DNA from 3 places in the Streptomyces sp. NPDC001270 genome. Region 2 is predicted to be linked to each of the others. Evidence: predicted binding sites of a transcription regulator. Region 2 holds the regulator's gene; each other region holds the start of a gene.
The links. The regulator HrcA, encoded in region 2, represses chaperone genes, less so after heat shock. The targets are predictions, from matches to a motif close to TTNGCACTCNGNNNNNCNGAGTGCNAA.
Positions count from the first base shown of each region.

Region 1: groES (co-chaperone GroES) is a predicted target of HrcA. The motif match lies at 5,881-5,907, and genes of this name have one in related genera.
Region 3: groL (chaperonin GroEL) is a predicted target of HrcA. The motif match lies at 1,279-1,305, and genes of this name have one in related genera.

Region 1 is NZ_JBIAXM010000001.1:305,721-315,802, reverse strand. Features, by position in the region: gene ACFY2B_RS01565 (WhiB family transcriptional regulator) at 1-3, shown strand, start outside; gene ACFY2B_RS01560 (LysR family transcriptional regulator) at 272-1,171, opposite strand; gene ACFY2B_RS01555 (MOSC domain-containing protein) at 1,251-1,931, shown strand; gene ACFY2B_RS01550 (SDR family NAD(P)-dependent oxidoreductase) at 2,029-2,799, shown strand; gene ACFY2B_RS01545 (ester cyclase) at 2,899-3,606, shown strand; gene groL (chaperonin GroEL) at 3,679-5,307, opposite strand; gene groES (co-chaperone GroES) at 5,426-5,734, opposite strand; gene ACFY2B_RS01530 (polysaccharide deacetylase family protein) at 5,957-6,799, opposite strand; gene ACFY2B_RS01525 (polysaccharide deacetylase family protein) at 6,796-7,731, opposite strand; gene ACFY2B_RS01520 (methyltransferase domain-containing protein) at 7,837-9,054, shown strand; gene ACFY2B_RS01515 (LCP family protein) at 9,104-10,082, opposite strand, start outside.
Region 2 is NZ_JBIAXM010000004.1:354,500-364,581, forward strand. Features, by position in the region: gene ACFY2B_RS09735 (Uma2 family endonuclease) at 1-135, shown strand, start outside; partial or broken gene ACFY2B_RS09740 (DUF3097 family protein) at 113-262, opposite strand; gene ACFY2B_RS09745 (Uma2 family endonuclease) at 415-993, shown strand; partial or broken gene ACFY2B_RS09750 (DUF3097 domain-containing protein) at 971-1,780, opposite strand; gene ACFY2B_RS09755 (MBL fold metallo-hydrolase) at 2,006-2,731, opposite strand; gene hrcA (heat-inducible transcriptional repressor HrcA) at 2,905-3,921, shown strand; gene dnaJ (molecular chaperone DnaJ) at 3,921-5,057, shown strand; gene ACFY2B_RS09770 (nitronate monooxygenase) at 5,327-6,445, shown strand; gene ACFY2B_RS09775 (16S rRNA (uracil(1498)-N(3))-methyltransferase) at 6,442-7,179, shown strand; gene ACFY2B_RS09780 (hypothetical protein) at 7,330-7,887, shown strand; gene ACFY2B_RS09785 (S41 family peptidase) at 8,032-10,082, shown strand, end outside.
Region 3 is NZ_JBIAXM010000006.1:195,315-205,396, forward strand. Features, by position in the region: gene groL (chaperonin GroEL) at 1-1,115, opposite strand, end outside; gene ACFY2B_RS12725 (cold-shock protein) at 1,638-1,841, opposite strand; gene ACFY2B_RS12730 (MoaD/ThiS family protein) at 2,276-2,551, opposite strand; gene thrC (threonine synthase) at 2,757-4,040, opposite strand; SAM riboswitch class I at 4,059-4,223, opposite strand; gene ACFY2B_RS12740 (glucosyl-3-phosphoglycerate synthase) at 4,382-5,329, shown strand; gene ACFY2B_RS12745 (trehalose-6-phosphate synthase) at 5,413-6,891, shown strand; gene otsB (trehalose-phosphatase) at 7,260-8,141, opposite strand; gene ACFY2B_RS12755 (DUF3263 domain-containing protein) at 8,263-8,505, opposite strand; gene ACFY2B_RS12760 (ROK family protein) at 8,605-9,573, shown strand; gene nagA (N-acetylglucosamine-6-phosphate deacetylase) at 9,573-10,082, shown strand, end outside.

The DNA.
Region 1 (10,082 bases), on a different contig from region 2:
TGAAGGAACGTTTCTTTAAATTGCATACCATTGTGCAGGGTCTGCGGCGTTTGCGGCGTGTGCCGCGGTTGCCGCGTGCTCCGCGCTCTCTGCGTTCTCGGCGTCCACCGCGCCGTCCCGGTGCCGTGGTCCGCGTACGTGTGCCCGCGTCCGTGGCCGCACGACGCACGGCCCCCGGCCCTTTCGCCACCGCGTGACGCGGCCCGCACGGCTCGTCACCGCATGCGGCGCCCACCGCACCCGCCGCCACGCAGCAGCCCCGCCGCGCCCGTCACTGCGGTCGCGCGGCCCGCTCCAACTGCTCCAGCGTCGCCGCCACCGCCGGCACCAGCGCCAGGTCGGGCAGGGTGAGAGCGACGATCTCCCGCCGGACCGCCGGCTCCAGCGCCACCGTGCGCGCGCCCCTCGGGCGCACCGACTCGATCGCCAGCTGCGGCAGGACGGCCACGCCCAGTCCGGCGCCGACCAGGCCGACCACCGCCGGATAGTCGTCGGTGGCGAAGTCGATGCGCGGGGTGAAGCCCGCGGCCGCGCACACCTGCGTCAGCTGGCCGCGGCAGCGCGGACAGCCCGCGATCCAGGGTTCCTCGGCGAGGTCGCCGATGGCGACGCTCCCCGCGCGGGCCAGCCGGTGCCGCTCGGGCACCAGGGCGACCAGACGGTCCGTCAGCAGCGGCCGTACGACGAGGTCGTCCCACTCCTCGGCGCCCGCCGCGCCCGCGTACCGGAACGCCAGTGCCACGTCGCAGTCGCCCGCGCGCAGCAGCTCCACGGACTGCGGAGGCTCGGCCTCCTCCAGAGAGACCCGGGTCCCCGGGTGGGCGGCGCGCAGCGCGGCGAGGGCGGTGGGCACCAGGGTGGAGCTGCCGCTGGGGAAGGACACCAGGCGGACCCGGCCGGCCCGCAGCCCGGCGATGGCGGCGATCTCCTCCTCGGCCGCGGTCAGCCCGGCGAGGATCCCCGACGCGTGCCGCACGAGCACCGCGCCCGCCTCGGTCAGCCGCATCTCCCGGCCGCTGCGGACCAGCAGCGGGGTGCCGACCGAGGTCTCCAGGGCCTTCATCTGCTGGCTGACGGCGGGCTGGGTGCAGCCCAGTTCCCGGCCGGCCGCCGAGAACGAGCCGGTGGTGGCGACGGCGCGCAGGACGCGGAGATGACGGGCCTCGATCACCCTTCGAGCATAAGCCGTCCTTGGATCAGATGGCCAATATTGAGTCGACGCTTTGAGTGAGGTGACGTAGCGTGGCCGCATGGAGCTTCTTTCGGTGAATCTGGGGCGTCCGAAGGCCGTCGGCTACACGGACCAGCCGGAGGGTCTGACGGGCATCGACAAGCGTCCGGTGGACGGACCGGTGCGGGTGGCCGCGCCGGGCCCGAAGGGGAGCGGCGCGAGCGGGCTGGCCGGGGACGCGGTCTGCGACCTGCGCCACCACGGGGGCGACGACCAGGCGGTGTACGCGGTCGCGCGCGAGGATCTCGACGACTGGGAGCGCGAGCTGGGCCGGACGCTCGCCAACGGCGCCTTCGGGGAGAACCTCACGACGAGCGGTCTCGACGTCTCCGGAGCGCTGATCGGCGAGCGCTGGCGGATCGGCCCGCGGGTCGTACTCGAAGTCACCTCCGGGCGCATCCCGTGCCGGACGTTCCAGGGCCATCTGGGCGAGCGGGGGTGGGTGAAGAGATTCACGCGGAAGGGTGCGCCGGGTGCCTACCTCCGGGTGATCGAAGCGGGCGAGATCCGGGCCGGCGATCCGGTGGAGATCGTGCACCGGCCGGACCACGACGTGACGGTCGCCGTGCAGTTCCGCTCCGAGACGACCGACCGGGAACTGCTGCCCCGGGTGCTGGCGGCGGGCGCGGCCCTGCACCCGGAGTCGCTGGCCGACGCCCGCGCGTACGTGGCGAAACACGGCGGCGGCCAGGGCGGCTGAGCGGCTGTCACGAGCGGCCCGCGCGCGGGGCGGCGCGGGAGCGAACGGCCCGGCGCAGGCAGCGAGCTCTCGCGCTCCGGGTAACTACTCTTGGGCCATGACAACGGCTCTGATTACGGGATCGACGTCGGGGATCGGTGCCGCGTTCGCGCGGCGGCTGGCGGCGGACGGGCATGACCTCGTCCTGGTGGCCCGGGACACCGACCGGCTGCGCGAGCAGGCCACCGAGCTGCACGACCGGCACGGCATCGAGGCGGAGGTGCTGACCGCCGACCTGTCGCAGGACAAGGGCATCGAGACCGTCGCGGCCCGGCTGGGCGACCGCAAGAGCCCCGTCGACCTGCTGGTCAACAACGCCGGCTTCGGCAACAAGGGCCGCTATCTCGACGTGCCCATGACTGACGAGCTGCGCATGCTCAAGGTGCACGTCGAGGCGGTGCTGCGGCTGACGTCGGCGGCGGCCGAGTCGATGCGGGAGCGCGGGCGCGGCGGAATCGTGAACGTGGCCTCGGTGGCGGCCTTCGTGCCGCGGGGCACGTACGGGGCGTCGAAGGCGTGGGTCGTGCAGTTCACCCAGGGAGCGGCCCGGGACCTGGCCGGTACGGGCGTCCGCCTGATGGTGCTGGCCCCCGGCTTCGTGCGCACCGAGTTCCACGAACGGGCCGGGATGCGCACGGACAGCATCCCGGGGTGGATGTGGCTGGACGCGGACAAGCTGGTCGCGTCGGCGCTCACGGACCTGGCACGCGGCAAGACGCTGTCCATTCCGGACCCCCGCTACAAGACCCTGATGGGCCTGGCGAAGGTGGCCCCGCGCGGGCTGGTGGGCGGGATCAGCTCACGGACCCGCAAGTACGGCCCGCAGTGAGCACCCGGCGGGCCCGGTTCGCGCCGGGGGTGACGGGCGCCGCCGCGGTGGGAAAATGGGCGTGACGGAACCGGACCCAGGGGGGCCGGAGGCGGCGTCATGACGTTCGTACAGCTCATCGAGTGCAGGACCAGCCGGTTCGACGAGATGAACCGCTTGCTGGACATGTGGGTCGAGCAGACCAAGGGGAAGCGGACCGCGACGTACGACCTGGTCGGCAAGGACCGGTCGGACGCGGCGCACCTCGTCGAACTGGTGGAGTTCCCCTCGTACGAGGACGCGATGCGCAACTCGAACCTGCCGGAGACGGACAAGGTCTTCCGGCAGCTGGTCGCCCTGTGCGACGAGCTGCCGACCTTCGTCGACCTGGACGTCGTACGGGAGGAGCCGCTGGGCGCGGGCACGGTGCGCCGCTTCTTCGAGACGCTGACGACGGCGGGTGAGCTGCCGCCGCTGAACGACCTGCTCGACGAGGACGTGCACAGCCACGACCCGCTCAATCCGCAGGACACGATCGGGCTGGACTCGGTACGGGCCGAGTTCGAGATGTGGCGGGCCGCCTTCGACTCCGCCTTCACCGTGCAGGACCTGATCGTCCAGGGCGAGCGGGCCTGCGCCCGCTGGAGCTGGCACGGCACGCACAAGGGGGAGTTCCTGGGGATCGCGGCCACCGGCCGGCGGGTCACGACGACGGGTACGACCGTCTTCCGGTTCGGCGCGAACGGGCGGATCGCCGAGACGTGGTGGCAGCACGACCAGCTGGGGCTGATGCAGCAGTTGGGCGCGCTGGACCAGCTGGAGCAGTAGCGCCGCCGCGCCGGCGACGCGCGAGGGCCCGGCTCCCTTCCGGGTGCCGGGCCCTCGATCGACCGACCGGTGTCAGTGGGCGTGGCCGTGGCTGTGGCCCGCGGCGGCAGCCGGCTCCTCCTCTTCCTTCTTCTCGACGACCAGGGTCTCGGTCGTGAGCAGGAGGGAGGCGATGGAGGCGGCGTTCTCCAGGGCGGAGCGGGTGACCTTCACCGGGTCGATGACGCCGGCCTTCACCAGGTCGCCGTACTCGCCGGTGGCGGCGTTGTAGCCGTTGCCCTTGTCCAGTTCCTTGACCTTGGAGACGATGACGTAGCCCTCAAGGCCCGCGTTCTCCGCGATCCAGCGCAGCGGCTCGACGACGGCGTTGCGGACGACCGCGACACCGGTGGCCTCGTCGCCGGACTTGCCGAGGTTGCCCTCCAGGACCTTCGCGGAGTGGACGAGCGCGGAGCCACCACCGGAGACGATGCCCTCCTCGACCGCGGCGCGGGTCGCGGAGATGGCGTCCTCCAGACGGTGCTTCTTCTCCTTCAGCTCCACTTCGGTGGCGGCGCCGACCTTGATCACGCACACGCCGCCGGCCAGCTTCGCGAGGCGCTCCTGGAGCTTCTCGCGGTCCCAGTCGGAGTCGGTGTTCTCGATCTCGGCCTTGATCTGCGCGATCCGGCCCTGGACGTCCGACTTGTTGCCGGCGCCGTCGACGATCGTGGTGTCGTCCTTGGTGACGGTGATGCGGCGGGCGGTGCCGAGCACGTCCAGGCCGACCTGGTCGAGCTTGAGGCCGACCTCCTCGGAGATGACGGTGGCGCCGGTGAGGATCGCCATGTCCTCCAGCATCGCCTTGCGGCGGTCGCCGAAGCCGGGGGCCTTCACCGCGACGGCGTTGAAGGTGCCGCGGATCTTGTTGACGACCAGGGTCGACAGGGCCTCGCCCTCGACGTCCTCGGCGATGATCAGCAGCGGCTTGGAGGAGCCCGCCTGGATGACCTTCTCCAGCAGCGGCAGGAGGTCCGAGATGGCGGCGACCTTGCCCTGGTTGATGAGGATGTACGGGTCCTCCAGGACGGCCTCCATGCGCTCCTGGTCCGTGACGAAGTACGGCGACAGGTAGCCCTTGTCGAAGGCCATGCCCTCGGTGAAGTCCAGTTCGAGGCCGAACGTGTTGGACTCCTCGACGGTGATGACACCGTCCTTGCCGACCTTGTCCATGGCCTCGGCGATCAGCTCGCCGACCTGCTGGTCCTGGGCGGACAGCGCGGCGACGGCGGCGATGTCGGACTTCTCGTCGATCGGCCGGGACGAGCTGTGCAGGTCGTCGGAGACGGCCTTGACCGCGGCGTCGATGCCCTTCTTCAGGGCGGCCGGGGAGGCACCGGCGGCGACGTTCCGCAGGCCCTCGCGCACCAGGGCCTGGGCCAGCACGGTGGCGGTGGTGGTGCCGTCACCAGCGATGTCGTTGGTCTTGGTCGCCACCTCCTTCACCAGCTGGGCGCCGAGGTTCTCGTACGGGTCCTCGACCTCGACCTCGCGGGCGATGGTGACACCGTCGTTGGTGATGGTGGGGGCGCCGAACTTCTTGTCGATGACGACGTTGCGGCCCTTGGGACCGATCGTCACCTTCACCGTGTCGGCAAGCTTGTTGACGCCGCGCTCAAGGGCGCGACGGGCGTCCTCGTCGAACTTCAGGATCTTCGCCATGGCAGCGGGAGCCCTCTCGGAAATCTGGGAGAAAAAAACGCTGCGCCCCAAGGCGCCCGGCTTCTTATCGATCGCGGGGGCCAGGGGCGCAGCTCACAGCAGGACTGCTCGGGGTGAATTACTTCTCGATGATCGCGAGCACGTCGCGAGCCGAGAGCACGAGGTACTCCTCGTTGTTGTACTTCACCTCGGTGCCGCCGTACTTGCTGTAGAGCACGACGTCGCCGACGCTGACGTCGAGCGGAAGGCGGTTTCCGTCCTCGAAACGGCCCGGACCGACGGCCAGGACGACGCCCTCCTGGGGCTTCTCCTTGGCGGTGTCCGGGATGACCAGGCCCGAGGCCGTGGTCTGCTCGGCGTCCAGCGGCTGGACCACGATGCGGTCCTCGAGCGGCTTGATGGCAACCTTGGTGCTGGCGGTCGTCACGATCCGACCTCCCCCTTCGGAGATCTCACGGGGTTGACTGTCTGAGGTGGCGACCAGGTGGATCCGTCGTCGCGGGTGCCGGACCTGCCCGTCGCGTTGTTGGCACTCTCCGGTGGGGAGTGCCAGAGCCGAGACTATGACTGCGATTAGCACTCGGTCAAGCGGAGTGCCAATTGGCGGCGGCGCGTCCTGCGGAGGTGGCCCCTCCGGCGCACGGCCGGATCACAGGTAGTCCCCCAGACGGCCGACCGTCAGCCCCTCGGACTGGATCCGCCGCAGCAGCCGCGTCGTGCGCTCCCGCAGCGCCGGCCCGGTGGACTCGTCGGGCCCGACCTGGATGATGTCGCCGGGTCGCAGGCGCCGCTCGCCCCGGGTGTAGTCCAGGGTGTCGCCGTTCATCGCGGCCCGCCACAGGACCACCGCCGCCACCCCGCAGTCGGCGGCGGCGCGCAGGGTCGTCGTGTCGTAGCTGCCGTAGGGCGGGCGGAAGAGGCGGGGCCGGATGCCGAACCGGGACTTGAGCTTGTTCTGCTGGCCGCAGATCTCGGCGCGCTGCCCGGCGTACGGCAGTCCGCGCATGGCCGGGTGGTCGAGGGTGTGGTTCTCGATGCCGGCGCCCACCGACCGCAGCCGGGCGAAGTGGCCGTACCCGGGGCCGACGACGCTGTCGGTGAGGAAGAAACTGACCGGCAGGCGCAGTTCACGGACCATGTCGACGAAGCGGGGGTCCCGCTCGGCGCCGTCGTCGTAGGTGAGGAAGACGACCTTGTCGGAGGTCGAGACGTGGTCGACGACCGGCGGCGGGGAGCCGCCGGCCGGGCCGGCCGTCCGGGGGCGTGCGGCGGGCGTGGGCGCGGGGGCGAGCGGGGCGCTCAGGCCCCAGTGGCGGTAGGCCTGCCCGGGGTCCGGGCGGTGCGACCGTACGCTCTGGGCGGCCTTCTTGCCGAGTCGTTCGATGGGGTCGACGGACTGGGCGCAGCCGGCCAGGAGCAGGGCGCAGGCCGCCACGACGGCGGTCGGCGTCCGGTACCGGGCCGCCGCCGCGGGCCGCCCCCGGCGCCTCACAGGTAGTCCTCCAGGCGTGCCACCGCGTACCCCTCGCGGGTGACCTTGTTCAGGAACCGCCGGACCATGTCGGTCATGCTGCCGTCCCAGTCGGAGCGGCCCCTGAAGTGGGTGAGCACGATGTCACCGGGGTGCAGGCCGCGGTCCCACTCGCGGTACTCCCAGTGGTCGACGAAGACCTCCTCGTCCCAGATCGGCGCGTACTTGATCCCGCAGGACTTGGCGGCGAGCAGGGTGTCCCGGTTGTAGTCGCCGTAGGGCGGGCGGAAGACGGTCGGGCGCTTGCCGAACTGCCGCTCCATGATGTCCTGCATGCCGCAGATCTCCTCCTGCTGCTCCTGGAGGGACAGGGCGGGCAGGTAGGGGTGGTGGAGGGTGTGGTTGTTGAGGGTGATCCCCTGCGACTGCATCTTCCTGAAGTAGCCGTAGTCGTCCTTGGCCAGGTAGTCGCTGAGGAACGCGGTGTACGGGATCTTCAGGTCGCTCATCATGCGCAGGAACGCCGGGTCCTTCTCGGCGCCGTCGTCGATGGTGAGGAAGACGACCTTCTGCTTGGTAGGGACCGTGGTGAAGACCGGGGGCAGGTTCCACTTCTCCTGGTCGTCGACCTCGAAGCCCTCGCGCGCGGTGATCTCCGGCTTGTCCGCCGGGGGCCGCGGGGGCACGAGCGGGACCGCGTCCAGGCCCCAGCGCCGGGCAGCGGCGGCCAGGGTGGCGTGGTCGGTGGCGCGCCGGACGTCGTAGTCGTCCAGGCGCGGGGCGGGAGGCGCCTGGTGCGGCTGCCGGCCGGCGGCCCCGGCGCCGGCGCCCTCGCCTGCCGGTGCCGTGCAGCCGGAGACGACGGCGGCGACGACGAGCAGCGCGAGGCCGCCCCGGACGGTCACCTTTCCGCGACGTACCCCATTTTTGTCATTTTGTACTACTAGTCGCATGGTGCCGGATCTTTGCAGGCACCGGGCGCCGATCCGGTCCGACACCGCCGCCGGAGGCGCAGCATCCACCGACTGGCCCACAATGACCCGGTGAACGACGCCCCGGTGAACGACCTGCTCCCCTTCCGCGCGCTGCTCACCTCCGAGGGCCGCGCCGTCCTCGACGAGGTGCGCGGCACCGCACCGGCCGACGAGTTGGCCGTGGCCACCCGGCTGCGCCGCGAGCACTCCCCCGGGCTGGTGTCGGCGGCGCTCGGCCAGGCCAGGCTGCGGCAGCGGGCGGCGGCGAAGTTCGGGGCGCCGGACGCCGAGCGGATGTTCTTCACGCCGGGCGGGGTGGAGCAGTCGACCCGGACCAGCGTGGCGACGTACCGGGCGGGGCGGCTGCGCGCCCTGGGCGTCCGCTCCGTCGCCGACCTGTGCTGCGGCATCGGCGGCGACGCGATCGCGCTCGCCCGGACCGGGATCCGGGTGCTCGCGGTGGACCGCGATCCGCTGACCGCCGAGGTCGCCCGGGCGAACGCGGCGGCGCTGGGCCTGGACGGGCTGATCGAGGTGCGCGAGGCGGATGTCACCGAGGTCGACACGTCCGGCTGGGACGCCGTGTTCGTCGACCCGGCACGGCGGGGCGGCGGGCCGGGCGGGCGGCCCGGCGGCGGGCGGATCTTCGATCCCGAGGGGTACTCGCCGCCGTTGTCGTGGGCGCTGCGGGCGGCCTCGGCGGCACCCGCCGCCGCGCTCAAGGTCGCGCCGGGGATCCCGCACGAGGTGGTCCCGGACGGGGCCGAGGCCGAGTGGATCTCGGACGGCGGGGACGTGAAGGAGGCGGTGCTGTGGTTCGGCACGGGCGCGCCGGGCAGCGTCCGGGCCACGCTGCTGCCGGGTCCGCGCACCCTGCCCGGCCGCGGGCTGCCGAATCCGGAAGTGCGGTCCGTGGGGCGGTACTTGTACGAGCCCGACGGCGCCGTCATCCGGGCGCACCTGGTGGCGGAGGCCGCCGCGGAGGTGGGCGGCGGGCTGATCGACCCGACGATCGCCTATGTGACGGCGGACGAACTGCGGGCGACGCCGTACGCCACCGCGTACCGGATCACCGACCAACTCCCCTTCAACGTCAAGAAGCTGAAGGCGCTGCTGCGGGAGCGCGGGGTCGGGACGCTGACCGTGAAGAAGCGGGGGTCGGCGGTGGAGCCGGAGGAACTGCGCAGGAAGGTCAGGCCGCGGGGGCCGAACGCGGCGACCGTCTTCCTGACCCGGGTCGCGGGCGCGCCGACCATGCTGATCGGGGCGCCGGCCCCCGCCCCTGCCGACGGTCCGTCCTGAGCGGGTCCGGCCGGACGGCGGGCGGATCGGCGGGGCCGGAACGGCCGGGTCAGCGCAGGGACTTCCACAGGTCGCTCGCCGCCGGTTCGCGGGCGACCACCCGGTTGCGGTCGGTCGGCGCCGTCACCACGGGCATCATCACCGTCGTCACCCGGTCCGCCGTCAGTCCCCGCAGGCTCTCGCCGAGGCTCATCAGCTCGCTCAGGGAGTCGAGTCCGGTGTCCGTGGTGAGACCGGCGGTGACCGCGTCGGCGACCCGGTAGAGCCGGGCGGGATCGCTGAGCAGGCTGGTGTGGGCCATCTGCTCCAGCAGCGCCTTCACCAGCGTCTGCTGGAGACCTATCCGGCCGAGGTCGCTGCCGTCGCCTATGCCGTGCCGGGTGCGGGCGAGGGCCAGGGCCTGGGTGCCGTCGAGGTGGTGGGTGCCCTTCGCCAGGTGCAGATGACTCAGGTCGTCGTCAATGTCCTGGCCGGTGGTGACCTCGACGCCGCCGAGGGCGTCGACCAGCTTGGCGAAGCCGGAGAAGTCGATCTCGATGTAGTGGTCCATGCGGACGCCGGTGATCGACTCGACGGTCTTCACCGCGCACACCGGCCCGCCCACGGAGTAGGCGCTGTTGAACATCGCGCCGTACTGCACCGCCGTGGCACCGCCGGACGGCAGCGGGCAGGAGGGCCGGGTGACCAGGGTGTCGCGCGGGATGCTGACGACGGTGGCCCCGGTCCGGCCCGGGTCGACGTGCACGACCATCGCGGTGTCGGAGCGGGCCCCGGCGCTGTCGCCGCCGCCGAGTTCCTGGTTCTCCTTGCCGCTGCGCGAGTCCGAGCCCAGGACGAGGATGTTCATGGCGCCGGTGGGCAGTGGCGACGCGGCCGGTGCGGCGCCGGCCGAAGCGGTGGGCGAGGGGGTGGCGACCGCCTTCGGCGGCCGGTCGTCCCCGAGCGCGCTGTTGATGTCGACGCTCTTGATGTTGTCGTTGAGGTGCCAGTAGACCCAGCCGCCCGCCGCGGCGCCCAGCGCCAGGGCA
Region 2 (10,082 bases):
GGCGAAGAGGCGGATTACCAGGTGGAACGGACAAGTAAATTCGGCATGCCACTGGCGTTGGACATGCTTGGCATCAAGCTGGAGACCGGTGAGTTCGGGACGTTGCCTCCCGTCAAACGTCACCGCCGACCGTAACGAAATCGATCAACTCCTCCACCCTCCCCAACAACTCCGGTTCAAGATCCCTGTACGACCGCACCCGCGACAAGATCCCCTGCCAGGCCGCCCCGGTGTTCTCCGGCCACCCCAGCGCCCGGCACACGCTGCGGGGGCGGTTGCTGGCGGACGCGGTGGTGCGGGACCTGGTGGACTGATCACCCTCGCGGGTGAATCGGTGCGGAACGCGGGTTCGGTCCCTAACCTGGTTCGTAGGCTGCCGCGAAAAGTACGCGGCGGATGTGGAGGGCCACGGAGATGACCGCTGTGGACGAGCGCGGGATGACCCAGTACTTCGAGGAGCTTGAGCCTCCCGAGGGCGTCAAGGTCGAGCTTCTCCGGGGGGTAATCGTGATGATGGCCAGCCCTGATCTGGTGCACAACCTGATCGTGCTGCATACGGAGAGGCAGATCCCGCTCGACCGCTGGTACCCCCTCCAGACCCAGGATGTCGGCATCGTCGACGAGGCGAGCGAGCCCGTACCGGATCTCGCGATCGTGGCGCGTGACGTCCTGCCCGGTTCGGGCCGTCTGCTGCCCTCGGATCTGGTCACGATGGTCGTGGAGGTCGTCTCCAAGAGCAGCATTCACCAGGATTACGTGATCAAGCGCTCGATCTACGCGGCCGGAAGGATCTCCGCCTACCTCATCGTGGACCCGATCATGGCGCACTGCGTGCTGCTGACGAAACCCGCGGGCGGGGGCGAGGACGCCGATTATCGGAGCCAGGAGATCGTGAAGTTCGGAGACCCGCTGCCCCTGAAGGTTCTGGGTCTCGAACTGGACACGCACGACTTCGGCACATTTCCCGGCGTCAGGCCCCATCGCTATCCGTGACGAAGTCGATCAGTTCCTCGACCCTGCCCAGGAGCTCCGGCTCAAGATCCCTGTACGACCGCACCCGCGACAAGATCCCCTGCCAGGCCGCCCCGGTGTTCTCCGGCCACCCCAGCGCCCGGCACACCCCCGTCTTCCAGTCCTGCCCGTGCGGTACTTTCGGCCACCCGGCGATGCCCAGGGCGGACGGCTTCACCGCCTCCCAGATGTCGATGTAGGGGTGGCCGACCACGAGCGCGTGCTCGCTCGTCACCGCCTGTGCGATCCGCCACTCCTTGGTGCCGGGGACCAGGTGGTCCACGAGGACGCCGAGCCGCGCGTCCGGTCCTGGTGCGAACGAGGCCACGAGGGACGGCAGGTCGTCCACGCCCTCCAGGTACTCCACGACCACGCCCTCGATGCGCAGGTCGTCGCCCCACACCTTCTCGACCAGTTCCGCGTCGTGCCGGCCCTCGACGTAGATCCGCCCGGCGCGGGCCACTCGCGCGCGGGCGCCGGGGACGGCGACCGAACCGGACGCCGTACGGGCGGGCCGTGCCGGAGCCGCCGCCGACGGACGCACCAGCGTCACCACCCGCCCCTCCAGCAGGAAGCCGCTCGGCTGGAGCGGGAAGACGCGGTGTTTGCCGAAGCGGTCCTCCAGGGTCACCGTGCCCGCCTCGCAGCGGATCACCGCGCCGCAGAAGCCGGTGCCGGGCTCCTCCACCACGAGCCCGGGCTCGGCCGGGACCTCGGGGACGGGCCTGGGCTTCTTCCAGGGTGGGGTGAGGTCAGGTGAGTACGCACGGGGGCGTGGGCTCGAAGGGCCCTCGTTGGAAGGGTGGTGGTGGGAGACGGGATGAGGGGGCGGGGCCGAAGGGCCCTCGTTGGAAGGGTGGTGGTGGGAGACGGGATGAGGGGGCGGGGCCGAAGGGCCCTCGTTGGAAGGGTGGTGGTGGGAGACGGGTGGGCGCATTCGGATGACGATAGGAGAACCCGCCAGGTGACGGTCACGACACGCCGGACGATCACGTCACGCCGAGCCGCCGAACCGTGTGGCCAGCGCGTCCCGCTGCGCGCGTACGAACTCGGCGTCCACCACCGCTCCGTGACCGGGCACGTACAGCGCGTCCGCGCCGCCCAGGGCGAGCAGCCGGTCCAGGGCCGCGGGCCAGCGGGACGGTACGGCGTCCGGGCCCGCCTGCGGCTCGCCGGACTCCTCCACCAGATCGCCGCAGAAGACCACCGCCGGCTCGCCCGGGACCAGTACCGCCAGGTCATGGGCCGTGTGGCCGGGGCCCACGAACGCCAGTACCGCCCGCCGGCCGCCGCCCAGGTCCAGCGGCCACTCGTCCCGGACCAGGTGGCGGGGGCGCACCAGGGCGGCCGCTGCCTCGGCGGCGAGCCCCGCGTCCAGGCCGTTGTCGACCGCGTCCCGGCGCAGTCCGTCCCGCTCGTGGGAGAACACCGCGTCCACACCGGCGGCCGCGTACACCTCCGCGTCCGGGAACGCCGCGGCGCCGAAGACATGATCGAAGTGGGGGTGGGTGAGCGCGAGATGCGTCACACGGTGACCGGCGAGTTCCCCGGCCCGTGCCCGCAGCCGCGCGCCCTCCGCCAGGCCGGACCCGGCGTCCACCATGAGCGCCGTGCCCTCTCCGAGGACCAGTCCGGCGGTGCAGTCCCACCCCGGCAGCCGGCACCGGCCCACCCCCGCGGCCACCCGTTCCCAGCCCGCCTCTTCCCAAGTCGCCCTCATACGGCGACGCTAGCGTCCGGGAGGCTCCGGGTACGAACGGACGTGACCAGCCTTGCCCGGGGCGTACCCCACGGCCGTACACTGGCCCCGGGGACGCTGGCACTCCCCTGCACAGAGTGCCAGGCGAAAGACCCGAAAGGCCGCGGGGACGACTTTCTGGAGGTGGGCGCGAGATGCTGAGTGAACGCAGACTCCAGGTGCTGCGCGCCATCGTCCAGGACTACGTCGGCACCGAGGAGCCGGTGGGTTCGAAGGCCCTCACGGAGCGGCACAACCTCGGTGTCTCCCCGGCCACGGTCCGCAACGACATGGCGGTGCTGGAGGACGAGGGGTTCATCGCCCAGCCGCACACCAGCGCCGGGCGGATCCCCACGGACAAGGGTTACCGGCTGTTCGTGGACAAGCTCGCGGGCGTCAAGCCGATGACCGGGCCCGAGCGGCGCGCCATCCAGAACTTCCTGGACGGCGCCGTCGACCTCGACGACGTGGTGGCCCGGACCGTGCGGCTGCTCGCGCAGCTGACCCGGCAGGTCGCGGTCGTGCAGTACCCGTCCCTGACCCGTTCGACCGTGCGGCACGTGGAACTGCTCGCGCTCGCCCCCGCGCGCGTGATGCTCGTGCTGATCACGGACACCGGCCGGGTCGAGCAGCGGATGATCGACTGCCCGGCGCCGTTCGGCGAGACGTCCCTGGCGGACCTGCGCGCGCGGCTCAACAGCCGGGTCGCGGGCCGTCGTTTCTCGGATGTGCCGAACCTGGTCGAGGACCTGCCGGACGCCTTCGAGGCCGAGGACCGCGGTACGGTCTCGACGGTGCTCTCCACCCTCCTGGAGACGCTCGTCGAGGAGAACGAGGAGCGGCTGATGATCGGCGGCACCGCCAATCTGACCCGCTTCGGACATGACTTCCCCCTCACCATCCGGCCCGTCCTGGAGGCGCTGGAGGAGCAGGTCGTGCTCCTCAAGCTGCTGGGCGAGGCGAAGGATCCGGGCATGACCGTGCGCATCGGCCACGAGATCGCCCACGAGGGACTCAACTCCACGTCCGTGGTGTCGGTCGGCTACGGTTCGGGCGGCGAGGCAGTAGCCAAGCTCGGCGTGGTCGGACCGACCCGCATGGACTACCCGGGAACGATGGGAGCGGTACGCGCAGTGGCACGGTACGTCGGACAGATCCTGGCGGAGTCGTAGTGGCCACGGACTACTACGCCGTTCTCGGCGTGCGCCGCGACGCGTCGCAGGAAGAGATCAAGAAAGCCTTCCGACGGCTCGCACGCGAGCTGCACCCGGATGTCAACCCCGATCCGAAGACGCAGGAGCGGTTCAAGGAGATCAACGCCGCTTACGAGGTGCTGTCGGACCCGCAGAAGAAGCAGGTCTACGACCTCGGCGGGGATCCCCTCTCGCAGTCCGGCGGGGCCGGCGCGGGCGGCTTCGGGGCCGGCGGCTTCGGCAACTTCTCCGACATCATGGACGCGTTCTTCGGCACGGCGTCGCAGCGCGGGCCGCGCTCGCGCACCCGCCGCGGCCAGGACGCGATGATCCGGATCGAGGTCGAGCTGGACGAGGCGGCCTTCGGCACGACGAAGGACATCCAGGTCGACACGGCCGTCGTCTGCAAGACCTGCAACGGCGAGGGCGCGGCGCCGGGCACCACCGCCCAGACGTGTGACATGTGCCGCGGGCGCGGCGAGGTGTCGCAGGTGACCCGGTCCTTCCTGGGCCAGGTCATGACCTCGCGCCCGTGCCCGCAGTGCCAGGGCTTCGGCACGGTCGTGCCGACCCCGTGCCCGGAGTGCGCGGGCGACGGCCGGGTGCGCTCGCGCCGGACCCTGACCGTGAAGATCCCGGCCGGCGTCGACAACGGCACCCGCATCCAGCTCGCGGGCGAGGGCGAGGTCGGCCCCGGCGGCGGCCCCGCCGGCGATCTGTACGTCGAGATCCACGAGCTGCCGCACTCCACCTTCCAGCGGCGCGGCGACGACCTGCACTGCACGGTGACCATCCCCATGACGGCCGGGGCCCTCGGCACCAAGGTGCCGCTGGAGACCCTGGACGGCCTGGAGGACGTCGACATCCGTCCCGGCACCCAGTCCGGTCAGTCGATCCCCCTGCACAACCGCGGTGTGACGCATCTGCGGGGCGGCGGCCGGGGCGATCTCATCGTGCACGTCGAGGTGCAGACCCCGACCAAGCTCGACCCCGAGCAGGAGCGGGTGCTGCGCGAGCTGGCCAAGCTGCGCGGCGAGGAGCGTCCGACGGGCCAGTTCCAGCCCGGTCAGCAGGGCCTGTTCTCGCGGCTGAAGGACGCGTTCAACGGCCGCTGACACGGGCCGGGCGACGGTGCGAGCCGCGCGGGCCGGGTGAGCTGAACGACCGTTCCCGGGCTGCCCGGCTCCCCTGCCGGGGGCCTGGGCGGCGGCCCCTGGGCGGGAGCCGCCACCCCGGGCGGCCAGGGGGTGTTCTCCCGGTCGGAGGACGCGTTCGCCGGCCGCCGGCACGAGCCGCCGGGGGCCGGTGACCGTCCGTTGCCGATGGCCTATGCCAAGCCAAGGCCGGATTCGGACTTGTTCGGAGGACGTGACAACATGCCGTCATGTCCTCCGCACTGACCGATCTCTGCCCACATCCGATCGTGCAGGCCCCCATGGCGGGCGGTGTCTCCGTCCCGCAGCTCGCCGCCGCCGTGTCCGAGGCCGGTGGGCTGGGGTTCCTCGCCGCCGGGTACAAGACCGCCGACGGCATGTACCAGGAGATCAAGCAGATGCGGGGGCTGACGGGCCGCCCCTTCGGGGTGAACCTCTTCATGCCCCAGCCCGAATTCCCCGGCGCGAACGCCGGCGGCACCACGGCGACGGGCGCCGGGCATGCGTCCGCCGCGGTGGAGATCTACGCACAGCAACTGGCCGGCGAGGCCGCCTGGTACGAGATCGAACTCGGCGACCCGGACAGCGGCCGGGACGACGGCTACGAGGCCAAGCTCGCCGTGCTGCTCGACGACCCGGTACCGGTGGTGTCGTTCCACTTCGGCGTCCCGGCCCGGGACGTCATCGACTCGCTGCACCGGGTCGGCACCTTCGCCCTGGTCACCGCGACCACCGCGGAGGAGGCCCAGGCCGTGCGGCAGGCCGGCGCCGACGCGGTGATCGCCCAGGGCGTGGAGGCCGGCGGCCACCAGGGCACCCACCGCGACATCCCGGAGAACGACCGCTCAGGGCTCGGACTGCTCTCCCTGGTCGCCCAGGTCCGCGACGCCGTGGACATCCCGGTCGTCGCGGCCGGCGGGATCATGCGCGGCACGCAGATCGCCGCGGTCCTCGCCGCGGGTGCGGACGCCGCCCAACTCGGCACCGCGTTCCTCGCCACCCCCGAGTCCGGCGCGCCGGCCCTGCACAAGCAGGCCCTGACCAGCCCCCTGTTCACCCGTACGGAGCTGACCCGGGCCTTCTCCGGGCGGCCCGCCCGCGGCCTGGTCAACCGGTTCCTGCGCGAGCACGGCCCGTACGCCCCCGCCGCCTACCCCGAGGTCCACCACCTGACCTCGCCGCTGCGCAAGGCCGCCGCCAAGGCCGGTGATCCGCAGGGCATGGCGCTGTGGGCCGGGCAGGGGCACCGGATGGCCCGCGACCTGCCCGCCGGGGAACTGGTCGAGGTCCTGGCGGCCGAACTCGCCGCCGCCCGGACAGCGTTGTCAACCGGAGGCGACCTGCGATGACGGCCCCGGTCTTCGTCGTCGAGCACTTCCGCTCGGACGGCCACCGGTACGTCCTGGACGGGCCCGAAGGCCGCCACGCGGTCTCCGTGAAGCGGCTGCGCCCCGGCGAGGAGGTCGTCCTCACCGACGGCGCCGGGCGGTACGCCGTGTGCGAGGTGATCGACACCGAGGGCAAGGACCGGCTGATCGTCCGCATGACCTCGGTCTCCGAGGAAGCGGAGGCCGCCCCCCGGATCACTGTCGTCCAGGCGCTGCCCAAGGGGGACCGGGGCGAGGTGGCCGTGGAGACCATGACCGAGGTCGGCGTCGACGCCGTCGTCCCCTGGCAGGCCGCCCGCTGCATCACCCAGTGGAAGGGCGACCGGGGCCTGAAGGCGCTCGCCAAGTGGCGGGCCACCGCCCGGGAGGCGGGCAAGCAGTCCCGCCGGGTGCGCTTCTGCGAGGTCGCGGAACCGGCGACGACCAAGCAGGTGGCCGCGCTGCTCGCCGCGGCCGACTTCGCCGCTGTGCTGCACGAGAGCGGCCGGGAACGGCTGGCCACCGCCGAACTCCCCGCCGAGGGCGACATCGTGCTGGTCGTCGGACCCGAGGGCGGCGTCTCCCCGGAGGAACTGGCGGTCTTCGCGCAGGCGGGCGCCGAACCGTACGTCCTCGGGAACACGGTGCTGCGCACCTCGACCGCCGGGACCGCCGCCGCGGCCCTGCTGCTGGGCCGCACCGGCCGCTGGTCCTGACCCCGGCCCCGGCCGTTCCGGAGCGGTCTCACACGTACAGGTGACTGGCCGTCAACGGCCTACCGCGGCGCCGCAGTCGATGGCACTCTGCCCTGCATGGGGGCATTCAGGCTGATTCGGTGTGGGTTGCGCGGTCCGCGGGTGGGGGCCGTGGCGGGGCTCGCGGCGCTGGCCGTGGGCGGCGCGGTGGCCTGTCGGCCCGGCGGCCTGAACAGCGCGACGGCCGCCTACACCACCGACTGGACCGCGACGGCCCGGCTCGAACGGGAACATGTCGACGTGAGCTGGCTGACCTGCACCGGCGGCGACGCCACACCGGGCCGCGGCACGGCGGCCGGCGCATCTGCCACCGCGCGGACGCCCTCCGCCACCGAGACCACCGTCGTCTCCGTCGACTGCCAGGGGCGGACGAAGGACGGCCGGATGATCACCGTCATCGGCCGGGTCACCAGGGCCGTCGGCGGCGCGTGCGTGCGCGGCGACCTCGTCGCCGCGGTGGACGGCAAGGAGCGGTTCCACGTCAGCGGCCTGGGCGACTGCGACGCCACCCCCGGCCCCGCGTACACCCCGCCCGTCACGTACCGTCCCCCGTCCGTCACCTATCGCCCCCCGGGCGGGCCGCAGCCCGCGCCCACGGTCACCGTGACCGTCACCCGTACCGTGTGGTGCGAGACCGACCCGAGATGCCGGCCTGTCGCGGGCAAGTGATCCGAACCACGTCCATCGGCGGCGCTTGCTGCATAGGGTGACCGGGTGACTGAGTCCATATCGGCGGACGTGGCGAGCGCGGCGGGTTCGGCCGACGTCCCCCCAGGGTCTTCGTATCTGCGCTTTCCCCATCTGCGGGGCGAGTTGGTCGCCTTCACCGCCGAGGACGACGTCTGGCTCGCCCCGCTCGACGGCGGCCGGGCCTGGCGGGTCAGTGCCGACAACGTGCCGGTGACCCACCCGCGCATCTCGCCCGGCGGCACCGCCGTCGCCTGGACCTCCACCCGCGACGGCGCCCCCGAGGTGCATGTCGCCCCCACCACCGGCGGACCGGCGCGGCGGCTGACGCACTGGGGAAGCGCGCGCACCCAGGTGCGGGGCTGGACGCCCGACGGGCGGGTCCTGGCGCTCAGCACCCAGGGCCAGCCGAGCCTGCGCCGCAGCTGGGCCCGCGCCGTGCCGCTGGACGGCGGCCCCGCCGACACCCTGCCGTACGGGCCCGTCGGCGACGTCGCGTTCGGACCGGCCACCGTCCTGCTGTCCGCGCCGATGGGCCGCGAGGCCGCCTGGTGGAAGCGCTACCGGGGCGGTACGGCGGGCAAGCTGTGGATCGACCGGGACGGCGACCGGGCGGGCGGCGGGGAGTTCGTCCGGCTGCACGAGGAACTGGACGGGAACATCGAGTACCCGCTGTGGGTGGGGGACCGGATCGCCTTCCTCTCCGACCACGAGGGCACCGGCGCGCTGTACTCCTCCCTCGCCGACGGCTCCGAGCTGCGCCGGCACACCCCCCTCGACGGTTTCTACGCCCGCCACGCCGCCTCCGACGGCACCCGGGTCGTCTACTCCAGCGCCGGCGAACTGTGGCTCCTCGACGACCTCGCGGGCGCCGAACCGCGGCGGCTCGACATCCGGCCGGGCGGGCCCGGCCTGGACCTCCAGCCGTACCCGGTGAACGCCGCCCGCTGGCTCGGAGCCGCGTCCCCCGACCACACCGGGCGCGGCAGCACGGTCTGCGTGCGCGGCGGCGTGCACTGGGTCACCCACCGCTCCGGCCCCGCCCGCGCCCTCGCCGCGGAGTCCGGCGTGCGCGCCCGGCTGCCGCGCAGCTTTCGCGCGGACGGCGAGGAGTGGGCGGTGTGGGTGACCGACGCCGAGGGCGAGGACGCCCTGGAGTTCGCGCCCGCGACCGGCATCACGCCCGGGGCCGTCCCCCGCAGGCTCGCCGCGGGACAACTGGGCCGGGTCCTGGAACTGGCCATGGCACCCGACGGCAGCCGGGCCGCCGTCGCCGTGCACGACGGGCGGCTGCTGCTCGTCGAGCGGGAGACCGGCGAGATCCGCGAGGTCGACCGCAGCGCCGACGGCGACGTGTCCGGGCTGGTCTTCTCGCCCGACTCGGCCTGGCTCGCCTGGTCCCACCCCGGCCCGCACCCCCTGTCCCAGCTGCGGCTCGCCCACACCACCGATCTGTCGGTGACCGAGGCGACCCCGCTGCGCTTCCGGGACTACGCGCCCGCCTTCACCCTCGACGGCAAACACCTCGCCTTCCTGTCCAACCGGTCCTTCGACCCGGTCTACGACGAGCACGTCTTCGACCTGGCCTTCGTGGTCGGCGACCGCCCGCACCTGATCACCCTGGCCGCGACCACGCCCTCCCCGTTCGGGCCGCAGCGGCACGGCCGGCCGTTCGAGACCCCGGACCGGGACGAGACCCCCGACAGCGAGGGCGCCCCGGCCACCCGTATCGACCTGGAGGGACTGGCCGACCGGATCGTCCCCTTCCCGGTCGAGGCCGCCCGCTACTCCAACCTGCGCGCCGCCAAGGACGGCGTGCTGTGGCTGCGCCACCCGGTGCGCGGTGTCCTCGGCGCCACCCGGGCCACACCCGACGACCCGGACCCGAAGACCGAACTGGAGCGCTACGACCTCGTCCAGCAGCGCATCGAGCACCTGGCCGCCGACGCCGACCACTTCGAGGTCAGCGGCGACGGCAAACGGGTCCTGCTGTGGACCGACGACCGGCTCAGGGTCGTACCCAGCGACCGGCGGGCCGGCCACGACGACGACGGCGACACCAGCGTCACCGTCGATCTCGGCCGGGTGCGGCAGACGGTGCGCCCGGCGGCCGAGTGGCGGCAGATGTACGACGAGGCAGGCCGCATCATGCGCGACCAGTTCTGGCGGCCCGACCT
Region 3 (10,082 bases), on a different contig from region 2:
CCCGCGAGCTTGGCCAGGCGCTCCTGGAGCTTCTCGCGGTCGTAGTCGGAGTCGCTGTTCTCGATCTCGGCGCGGATCTGGTTGACCCGCCCGTTGACCTGCTCGGAGGAGCCGGCACCGTCGACGATGGTGGTCTCGTCCTTGGTGATGACGACCTTGCGGGCGCGGCCCAGGAGGTCCAGGGTCGCGTTCTCCAGCTTGAGGCCGACCTCCTCGGAGATGACCTCGCCGCCCGTGAGGATGGCGATGTCGCCGAGCATGGCCTTGCGGCGGTCGCCGAAGCCCGGGGCCTTGACGGCGACGGACTTGAAGGTGCCGCGGATCTTGTTGACGACCAGGGTCGACAGGGCCTCGCCCTCGACGTCCTCGGCGATGATCAGCAGCGGCTTGCCCGACTGCATGACCTTCTCCAGGAGCGGGAGCAGGTCCTTGACGGAGCTGATCTTGGAGTTGGCGATCAGGATGTACGGGTCGTCCAGGGACGCCTCCATACGCTCCATGTCGGTCGCGAAGTACGCGGAGATGTAGCCCTTGTCGAAGCGCATGCCCTCGGTGAGCTCAAGCTCAAGACCGAAGGTCTGCGACTCCTCGACGGTGATGACGCCTTCCTTGCCGACCTTGTCCATGGCCTCGGCGATCAGCTCGCCGATCTGGGTGTCGGCGGCGGAGATGGAGGCCGTGGAGGCGATCTGCTCCTTGGTCTCGACGTCCTTCGCCTGCTCCAGCAGGGCGGTGGAGACGGCCTCGACGGCCTTCTCGATACCGCGCTTCAGGGCCATCGGGTTGGCACCCGCGGCGACGTTGCGCAGGCCCTCCTTGACCAGGGCCTGGGCGAGGACGGTCGCGGTGGTCGTACCGTCACCGGCGACGTCGTCCGTCTTCTTGGCGACTTCCTTGACCAGCTCGGCGCCGATCTTCTCGTACGGGTCCTCCAGCTCGATCTCCTTGGCGATGGAGACACCATCGTTGGTGATCGTGGGGGCGCCCCACTTCTTCTCAAGGACGACGTTGCGGCCCTTGGGGCCGAGGGTGACCTTGACGGCGTCGGCGAGCTGGTTCATACCGCGCTCAAGGCCGCGCCGCGCCTCCTCGTCGAACGCGATGATCTTGGCCATGTGAAGTGGTCCCTCCAGGACTGGGGGTGATTCCAACGGACCGCGCCCGCGCCCGCGACGGACGGCTCGTCGGCCTCGTGGTTCCTTGCCCCACCCGGCCTACGGGCCTCACCGACCCGGTCCTTCATTGTCACTCTCACCTTCAGAGTGCTAACGCCAATGATTAGCACTCGGGTGGGTCGAGTGCAAGGCGCGCCCGCGAAGCGGGCTCCAAGGGGTGGTGGTCGGGTGACGGGTGGGAGCAAGGCGCGCCCGCGAAGCGGGCTCCAAGGGGTGGTGGTCGGGTGACGTGGCTCCACGAATGGAAGTGGTCGGCTTCCGGCGTGCCGGGGGTGCGTCAGCCGTGCGCGAACACGCGTCGGCGCGCCCCCGGACGGCGACGGGAGCACGCAACGGGGAACAGGTGCCGGGAACAGGTGCCGGGACGGCGACCGGAACGGATGACGACTCCGGCGCGAGGACATAAGGACATGACGAAGGACCCGTACCCGTAAAGGTGCGGGTCCTTCGTGACAAGAAAATTCAGGCGGTGACGCGAACCATGTCGGCCTGCGGGCCCTTCTGACCCTGCGAGATCTCGAACTCGACCCGCTGGCCCTCTTCCAGGGTGCGGTAGCCGTCCATCTGAATGGCGCTGTAATGGACGAAGACGTCCGCACCACCGTCGACCGCGATGAAGCCGTACCCCTTCTCCGCGTTGAACCACTTGACGGTGCCCTGAGCCATGCCTAACTCCCCTATTACTGGCCCTTGCACAGATCCACACCTCGCGGACCCGGGTCAGACCTCACCCCCCAAGGTTTGGGGGCGTGCGCCGGAACGCGTCGACCGCGGCTGAATGTATCTGTCCAACTGCCGTCTGCAACAGGTCAATCGGACGAGAAATCTGGACGTACCCGGTCGGGAATCTCCCGAGAATTCACCAGAATTCAGGGCAAGTCGGGCCTCATAAAAGGAGTAAAAGCCACAAAAAACGCGCACAGATTGGCGACTTCTTGCGGGGCGCGCGGAATGATTCCAGGGACCGCGCCCCGGGCGTGGGGCTCGCGTTCCCCAACTCTACCGCGCTCAACCCCACTGAATTGCCCCCTCCGCTTCTCTCACGGAGGGGGCAATTCGATGAACAGTCGGTGACAGGCGTAACCGAAGGTAACGAGGGGTCAGCCGCCGGCCACGGCCGGGATGATGGAGACGCCCGCGCCCTCCGGGGTGACGGTCTGAAGGCCCTGCTCGAAGCGGACGTCGTCGTCGTTCACGTACACGTTGACGAAGCGGCGCAACTGGCCCTGGTCGTCCAGGACCCGGGCGGCGATGCCCGTGTGGTTCTTCTCCAGGTCGGCGATCACCTCACCGAGGGTGGCACCCTCGGCGCTCACCTCGGCCTGACCGCCGGTATAGGTGCGCAGGATGGTGGGGATACGAACGGTGACGCTCATGCGGTGTGACCTCCGGTCGGGTGCACAGGTGGTACGGCGGGGAAGGGGAGTGACGGGCTCCGCCGGCCCGCGGCACGCATACGACCTCGGATGCGGCCTCGGACGGCGTCTCGGACACGGGCTCGGTCAGGACCGGCCGGCGGCACGCCGCCAGTCATGCGGAACCGCCGGTCATGCGGAACCGCCAGTCATGCGGAACCGCCGGTCATACGAGGCCGGCCGCTCGGAAGGAGTCCAGGTTCGGACGGATGGTGGCGGTCAGGCCGGTGCCGGCCACCGCGTCGAGGGTCTTGAGGCCGTCGCCGGTGTTGAGGACGACCGTGGTGAGCGCGGGGTCGAGGACACCGTTCTCGATCAGCTTCTTCGTCACGCCCACGGTCACCCCGCCGGCCGTCTCCGCGAAGATGCCCTCGGTCTGCGCCAGCAGCTTGATCGCGTCGACGATCTGCTCGTCCGTGACGTCCTCCACGGCGCCGCCGGTGCGGCGGGCGATGTCGAGGACGTAGGGGCCGTCGGCCGGGTTGCCGATCGCCAGGGACTTGGCGATGGTGTTCGGCTTCTGCGGCCGGACCACCTCGTGTCCGGCCTTGAACGCGGCCGACACCGGCGAGCAGCCCTCGGCCTGCGCGCCGAAGATCTTGTAGGGCCGGTCCTCGACGAGGCCCAGCGCGATCAGCTCCTTCAGCCCCTTGTCGATCTTGGTGAGCTGGGAGCCGGAGGCGATCGGGACGACGATCTGGTCGGGCAGCCGCCAGCCGAGCTGCTCGCAGATCTCGTACGCCAGGGTCTTGGAGCCCTCCGCGTAGTACGGCCGCAGGTTGACGTTGACGAAGCCCCAGCCCTCGCCGGCCGGGTCGCCGATCAGCTCGGAGCAGAAACGGTTCACGTCGTCGTAGGTGCCCTCGATGCCGACGAGGTCACCGCCGTAGACCGCGGCCATGACGACCTTGCCCTGCTCCAGGTCGTGCGGGATGAACACGCAGGAACGCAGGCCCGCGCGGGCGGCGGCGGCGCCGACGGCTCCGGCCAGGTTGCCGGTCGAGGAGCAGGAGAGGGTGGTGAAGCCGAAGGCGCGCGCCGCCTCCAGCGCCTGGGCGACCACCCGGTCCTTGAAGGAGTGCGTCGGGTTGCCGGAGTCGTCCTTGACGTACAGGCCGCCGGTGACGCCCAGCTCGCGGGCCAGGTTGTCGGCCTGGACCAGCTTGGTCCAGCCGGGGTTCAGATTGGGCTTCCCGGCCACGTCCGCGGGGACGGGCAGCAGCGGCGCGTAGCGCCAGATGTTCGCGGGTCCCGCCTCGATCGTGCGGCGCAGCTCCTCGGTGTCGTAGGCCGAGTAGTCGTACGCGATCTCCAGCGGGCCGAAACACTCCTCGCAGGCGAACACCGGGCCGAGCGGTACCCGGTGACCGCACTCGCGGCAGCTCAGGGCAGCGGCGGGGCCGAGGTCGACGGTCGGGTTCGTGGTGCTTGCAACGGTCTGCACAGCCATGTGAGGCGAGGCCCTTTCTCCTCATCTTCCCCACGACGCATCTCGCCGTGAGACGGAATTGGCACCTTCCCAAGCCGGGAGCCTCGCGAGAACGATCGGATTGCGCTGCGATCAGTACGAGTACCGACTGGAGGGTTGCCGGGGCTTCATCGGGCCGTATCCCTCTGCCCCTCTGGATGAGCTGTATGCGGTTGTGTACACCGATGACCCCCGACATGCGATGGTCATCCGCGTTGTTCAAGACTGTAACCGAAGGCCAGGACAGTTGAGATAGTCGTCCGAACCGCGAGATGGGTCACACACGCACCCGGTGTGATCACGACAGTGAGGAGCCGCCGACCGTGCTGGAAGAAGTGGAACGCTGGCTGGCCACCCGCTCCTGGTCCGTGACCGATCGACCGCTGCACAAGATACTCGCCGCGAAACAGCGCACCGGCCTGTCGGTCTCCGTGGTCCTGCCCGCGCTCGACGAGGAGGCGACGGTCGGCGCCATCGTCGCCGCCGTCCGGCACGACCTCATGCTGCGGGAGGTGCCGCTGGTCGACGAGATCGTCGTCGTCGACTCGGGGTCCACCGACCGCACCTCCGAGGTGGCCGCCGCGGCGGGCGCCCGGGTGGTGCACCGCGACGACATCCTGCCCCGGCTGCCCGCCGTCCCCGGCAAGGGCGAGGTGCTGTGGCGCTCGCTGCTGGTCACCAGCGGGGACATCGTCTGCTTCGTCGACGCCGACCTGCGGAACTTCTCCTCCGACTTCGTCACCGGGATCGTCGGCCCGCTGCTCACCGAGCCGGACGTCGACCTGGTCAAGGCCATGTACGACCGCCCGCTGGCCGGCGCGGCCGGGCAGGGCGGCCGGGTCACCGAGCTGATGGCCCGCCCGCTGCTCAACATGCACTGGCCGCAGCTGGCCGGTTTCGTGCAGCCGCTCGGCGGCGAGTACGCGGCCCGCCGCTCGCTGCTGGAACAGCTGCCGTTCCCGGTCGGGTACGGCGTCGAGCTGGGCATGCTGGTCGACGCCCTGCACCTGGTGGGCCTGGACGCGCTCGCCCAGGTCGACGTGGGCGTGCGCAAGCACCGGCACCAGGACGGGCAGGCGCTCGGCCGGATGGCCGCGGCGATCTACCGCACCGCGCAGCTGCGGCTGGCCCGCGGACACCTGGTACGGCCCCGCCTCACCCAGTTCGAGCGGGGCGAGGACGGTTTCGAGCCGCACACCCACGCGGTGGACACCGAGGAACGGCCGCCCATGGTGGAGATCGCCGAGTACGCGCGGCGCCAGGTCGCGTGAGCGGGAAAAACTCACCGTATACGATCGCTGACTGGCCGCAACCGTACGTTTGAGCGTTTCCGGGCCGGGCTAGGTTGAGGCGTATGGCTTCCACGCAGGGTGCTGCCCAGGTGCTGGTCGCGTCCAACCGCGGCCCGGTCTCGTACGGCGTCCGGGAGGACGGCTCGCTGGCCGCCAGGCGGGGCGGCGGCGGGCTGGTCTCCGGGCTGTCGGCGATCGGGCCCGAGGCGGGCGCGCTGTGGGTGTGCTCGGCGCTGTCCGACGGCGACCGGGAGGCGGTGCGGCGCGGTGTGGGCGAGGACGGCGTGCGGATGCTCGCGGTCCCGGCCGACGTGCACGCGGACGCGTACAACGGCATCGCGAACTCGGTCCTCTGGTTCGTCCACCACATGCTGTACCAGACACCGCTGGAGCCCGTCTTCGACGCGGAGTTCCGCCGTCAGTGGGCGTCGTACGAGACCTACAACCGGATGTTCGCCGAGGCGCTGGCCGAGGAGGCGGCCGAGGGCGCCGCGGTGCTGGTGCAGGACTACCACCTGTGCCTGGTGCCGGGCATGCTGCGCGAGAAGCGGCCGGACCTCAGGATCGGGCACTTCTCACACACGCCGTGGGCGCCCGCGGAGTACTTCCGGATGCTGCCGGACGACATCAGGTCACAGCTGGTGCGGGGGATGCTGGGCGCGGACCGGCTCGGCTTCCTGACCTGGCGCTGGGCGCGGGCGTTCATGGAGTGCGCGCAGGCGGCGGACCCCGGTGTGCGGCGGTTCGGGGCGTCCGGGGCCGGGGCGGAGGCGGAGGCGGGGCCGCGGGGTCTTGAGCATCCGGCCGGCGCCCAGGTGTCCGCCCGCAGGACCGTCGTCGACGTGCACGGCCTAGGCGCCGACCCCGAATTCCTCCGCGCCCGTTCGCACGAGGCGGACGTCGAGGAGCGGATGGCCGCCCTGCGCGCGGAGATCGGCGCGGGACGCCGGACGATCGTGCGGGTGGACCGCACCGAGCTGTCGAAGAACATCGTGCGCGGGCTGCTGGCGTACCGGCAGCTCCTCGACGACCACCCCGACTGGCGCGAGCGGGTCGTGCACGTCGCCTTCGCCTACCCCTCCCGGCAGGACCTCGCCGTCTACCGGGACTACACGGCCGAGGTGCGACGGCTCGCCGAGGAGATCAACTCCCGCTACGGCACGCCGGGCTGGACCCCGGTCGTGCTGCACGTCAAGGACGACTTCGCCCGCTCGCTGGCCGCCTACCGGCTCGCCGACGTGGCCCTGGTCAACCCCATCCGGGACGGCATGAACCTGGTCGCGAAGGAGGTGCCGGTCGTCTCCGACAAGGGCTGCGCGCTGGTGCTCTCCCGGGAGGCCGGGGCGTACGAGGAGCTGGGCGAGGACGCGCTCGCCGTCAACCCGTACGACATCGGGGACACGGCGGACGCCCTGCACCGGGCGCTCAGCCTGCCGGCGGACGAGCGGGCGGAACGGACGAAGCGGTTGGCTGCCGCGGCGGTGGCGTTGCCGCCCGGCCGGTGGTTCCTGGACCAGCTGGAGGGCCTGCGGGCCGGCTGAGCGGGGTGCTGCGCCGGCTGGGGCGGTGTGCTGCGCCGGCTGAGGCGGGGGTGTCGTCGTTCTCCGGCTGCGGCCGGGAGGTGGCTGGTCGCGCAGTTCCCCGCGCCCCTCAAAAGGGGCGCTGCCACCGGCCCAGTGGGGCCCGAACCCACACCCCACCCACGGCCGCGGGCGTCCCCGTACTCCGGCTGCGGCCAAGACGTGGCTGGTCGCGCAGTTCCCCGCGCCCCTCAAAAGGGGCGCTGCCACCGGCCCAGTGGGGCCCGAACCCACACCCCACCCACGGCCGCGGGCGTCCCCGTACCCCGGCTGCGGCCAAGACGTGGCTGGTCGCGCAGTTCCCCGCGCCCCTTGGAACGGGCGGGCGGTCAGGGTAGGTGTGTGGACAGGGTTCTCAGGAGTTGTACGACGCCCGCCGGGCCGTCCACCACCAGGTCGGCGCGTTCGGCGAGTTCCGTCACCTCGGTGCTGCCGCTGCACACCAGCAGGCCGGGTACGCCGTCCGAGCGGAGTTTGTCGACGGCCGCGAAGGCCGGCAGGTCGCCGAGGTCGTCGCCGCCGTACAGCACGGACCGGGCGCCGATCTCGCGGACGTACTCCAGCAGGGCGACGCCCTTGTCCATGCCGGGCGGGCGGAGTTCGAGGACCAGACGGCCGGGTTCGACGATCAGGCCGTGCCGGGCGGCAAGTTCGGCGAGCGGGCCGCGCAGGGCCTCGAACGCGGCCTGCGGGTCCTCGGCGCGCCGGGTGTGCACGGCGACGGCCCGCCCCTTCTCCTCGATCCAGGTGCCCCGCCAGGCGCCGATCCGGTCGAGGAAGCCGGGCAGTTCGGCGCGGACGGCGGCGACGCCGGGGTGCGGGGCGGGGGCGCTGACGGTGCCGCTGACCGCGTCCCAGCGTTCGGCGCCGTAGTGGCCGAGCACGACGAGGTGTTCCAGCCCTGGTACGCCCGCGAAGCCGCCGTGCCGGACCGCCACTCCGGCGGGGCGTCCGGTGACCACCGCGACGGCGGCCACCTTCGGGGCGAGGCCGGCGAGCGCGGGCACGGCGTCCGGGTGGGCGCGGGCCTGCTCGGGGTCGGCGACGATCGGCGCGAGCGTCCCGTCGAAGTCGAGCCCGATCACCGCGGTGCGCGGCCGGGCGAGCAGAGCCGCGAGCCCGTCCCGCCCCGCCCGGGTCACGGGCGTGGGGAGCGCGTCCCGGGGGTCGGTCGAGTCCGTCGAGTCCGTCGAATCCGTTCGGTTGCCCATACGGCGTACCTATCCCGGGAAGGCGGTGCGCACGCATGCCCGGCGGGGGCGGTCCGGATGCGACGCGCGCACGGGGGCGGTCCGGACGCGCCCGTGTCCGCGGGAGCGCGCGGGGCGGGCCTCAGCGCTGGGTGCGGCGCGTCTCGCGGACCCGGCGCAGCCGGTTGACCGTGACCGGGTCGTGGGCGAGGGCGCGGGCGTCGTCCAGCAGGGCGTTCAGGAGCTGGTAGTAGCGGACCGGGGCCAGGCCCAGTTCCTCGCGTATCGCCCGCTCCTTGGCGCCGGGTCCCGGAAAGCCCCGGCGTTCCAACGCGAGGATGGCCGCTTCGCGTCGGCCCAGTTCGTGGCGGTCGTCCGGTTCCATGGGGGAACGGTAGCGCCGGGCACCGACACCGGCCCGGTCCCAGGGCCCGCACCGGTGGACATCGAAAGGTCTGGACCGCGTAAGTGGACTAGACCTCTTATGGGTCCGCGGTCCACACTGTTCCCCGTGAGACATGTCATCGCCCTCGACGTGGGCGGCACCGGGATGAAGGCCGCCCTGGTCGGGGACGGCGGCGAACTGCTGCACCAGGACCGCCGCGCGACCGGCCGGGACCGCGGGCCCGAAGCGGTGGTCGCGGGCATCCTCGACTTCGCCGAGGAACTGCGCGCGCAGGGCGTCGGGCGGTTCGGGGAGCCCGCGGTCGCGGCGGGCATCGCGGTCCCGGGCATCGTCGACGAGACGGACGGCGTCGCCGTCTACTCGGCCAACCTGGGCTGGCGCGACGTACCGCTGCGCGACCTGCTCGCGGCCCGGCTCGGCGTCCCGGTCGCGCTCGGCCACGACGTGCGCACCGGCGGCCTCGCCGAGGGCCGGATCGGCGCCGGCCGGGGCGCGGACCGCTTCCTGTTCGTGCCGCTGGGCACCGGCATCGCGGGCGCCATCGGCATCGACGGCCGGGTGGAGGCGGGCGCGCACGGCTTCGCCGGCGAGATCGGCCACATCGTCGTACGGCCCGGCGGCGCCCCGTGTCCCTGCGGGCAGCGCGGCTGCCTGGAGCGGTACGCCTCCGCGGCGGCCGTGAGCGACGCCTGGGCGGCGGCCGGCGGCGGGCCCGGCGCGGACGCCGCCGACTGCGCGAAGGCCGTCGTGTCCGGCCATCCGGACGCCGTACGGATCTGGCAGGAGGCGGTGGGCGCGCTGGCCGACGGGCTGGTCACCGCGCTCACCCTGCTGGACCCGGGCACGCTGATCATCGGTGGCGGGCTCGCCGAAGCCGGGGAAACGTTGTTCTCGCCGCTGCGGGACGCCGTCCGGCGCCGCGTCACCTTCCAGAAAGTCCCGTCGCTCGTCCCCGCCGCACTCGGCGACACCGCCGGCTGCCTCGGCGCGGGACTCCTCGCCCGGGATCTCCTCGAAACCGCTGACCCCACGGAGGTAACCGCCTGATGGCCCCCAGTACCGTTCTTGCCGGTGCCCGGGTGGTGCTGCCCACCGGGATCGTGACCGACGGCCGCGTGGCCGTCGAGGGTACCCGGATCGCGGCTGCCTCCCCCGCGGACGCCGAAGTGATCGACGTACGGGGCCACTGGGTGGTGCCCGGCTTCGTCGACCTCCACAACCACGGCGGCGGGGGCGCCGCGTTCTCGGGCACCGCCGACGAGATCCTGACGGCCGTGCGCACCCACCGGCTGCACGGCAGCACCACGCTGGTCGCCTCCACCGTCACCGACGACATGGACTTCCTGGTCAAGCAGGCCGGACTGCTGGCCGAACTGGCCGAGCAGGGCGACATCGCCGGGATCCACTTCGAGGGCCCGTTCATCTCGCCGTGCCGCAAGGGCGCGCACGCCGAGGAACTGCTGCGCGACCCGGACCCGGCCGAGGTGCTGCGACTGGTCGAGGCGGGCCGCGGCTGGACCCGGATGATCACCCTGGCCGCCGAACTGCCGGGCGGC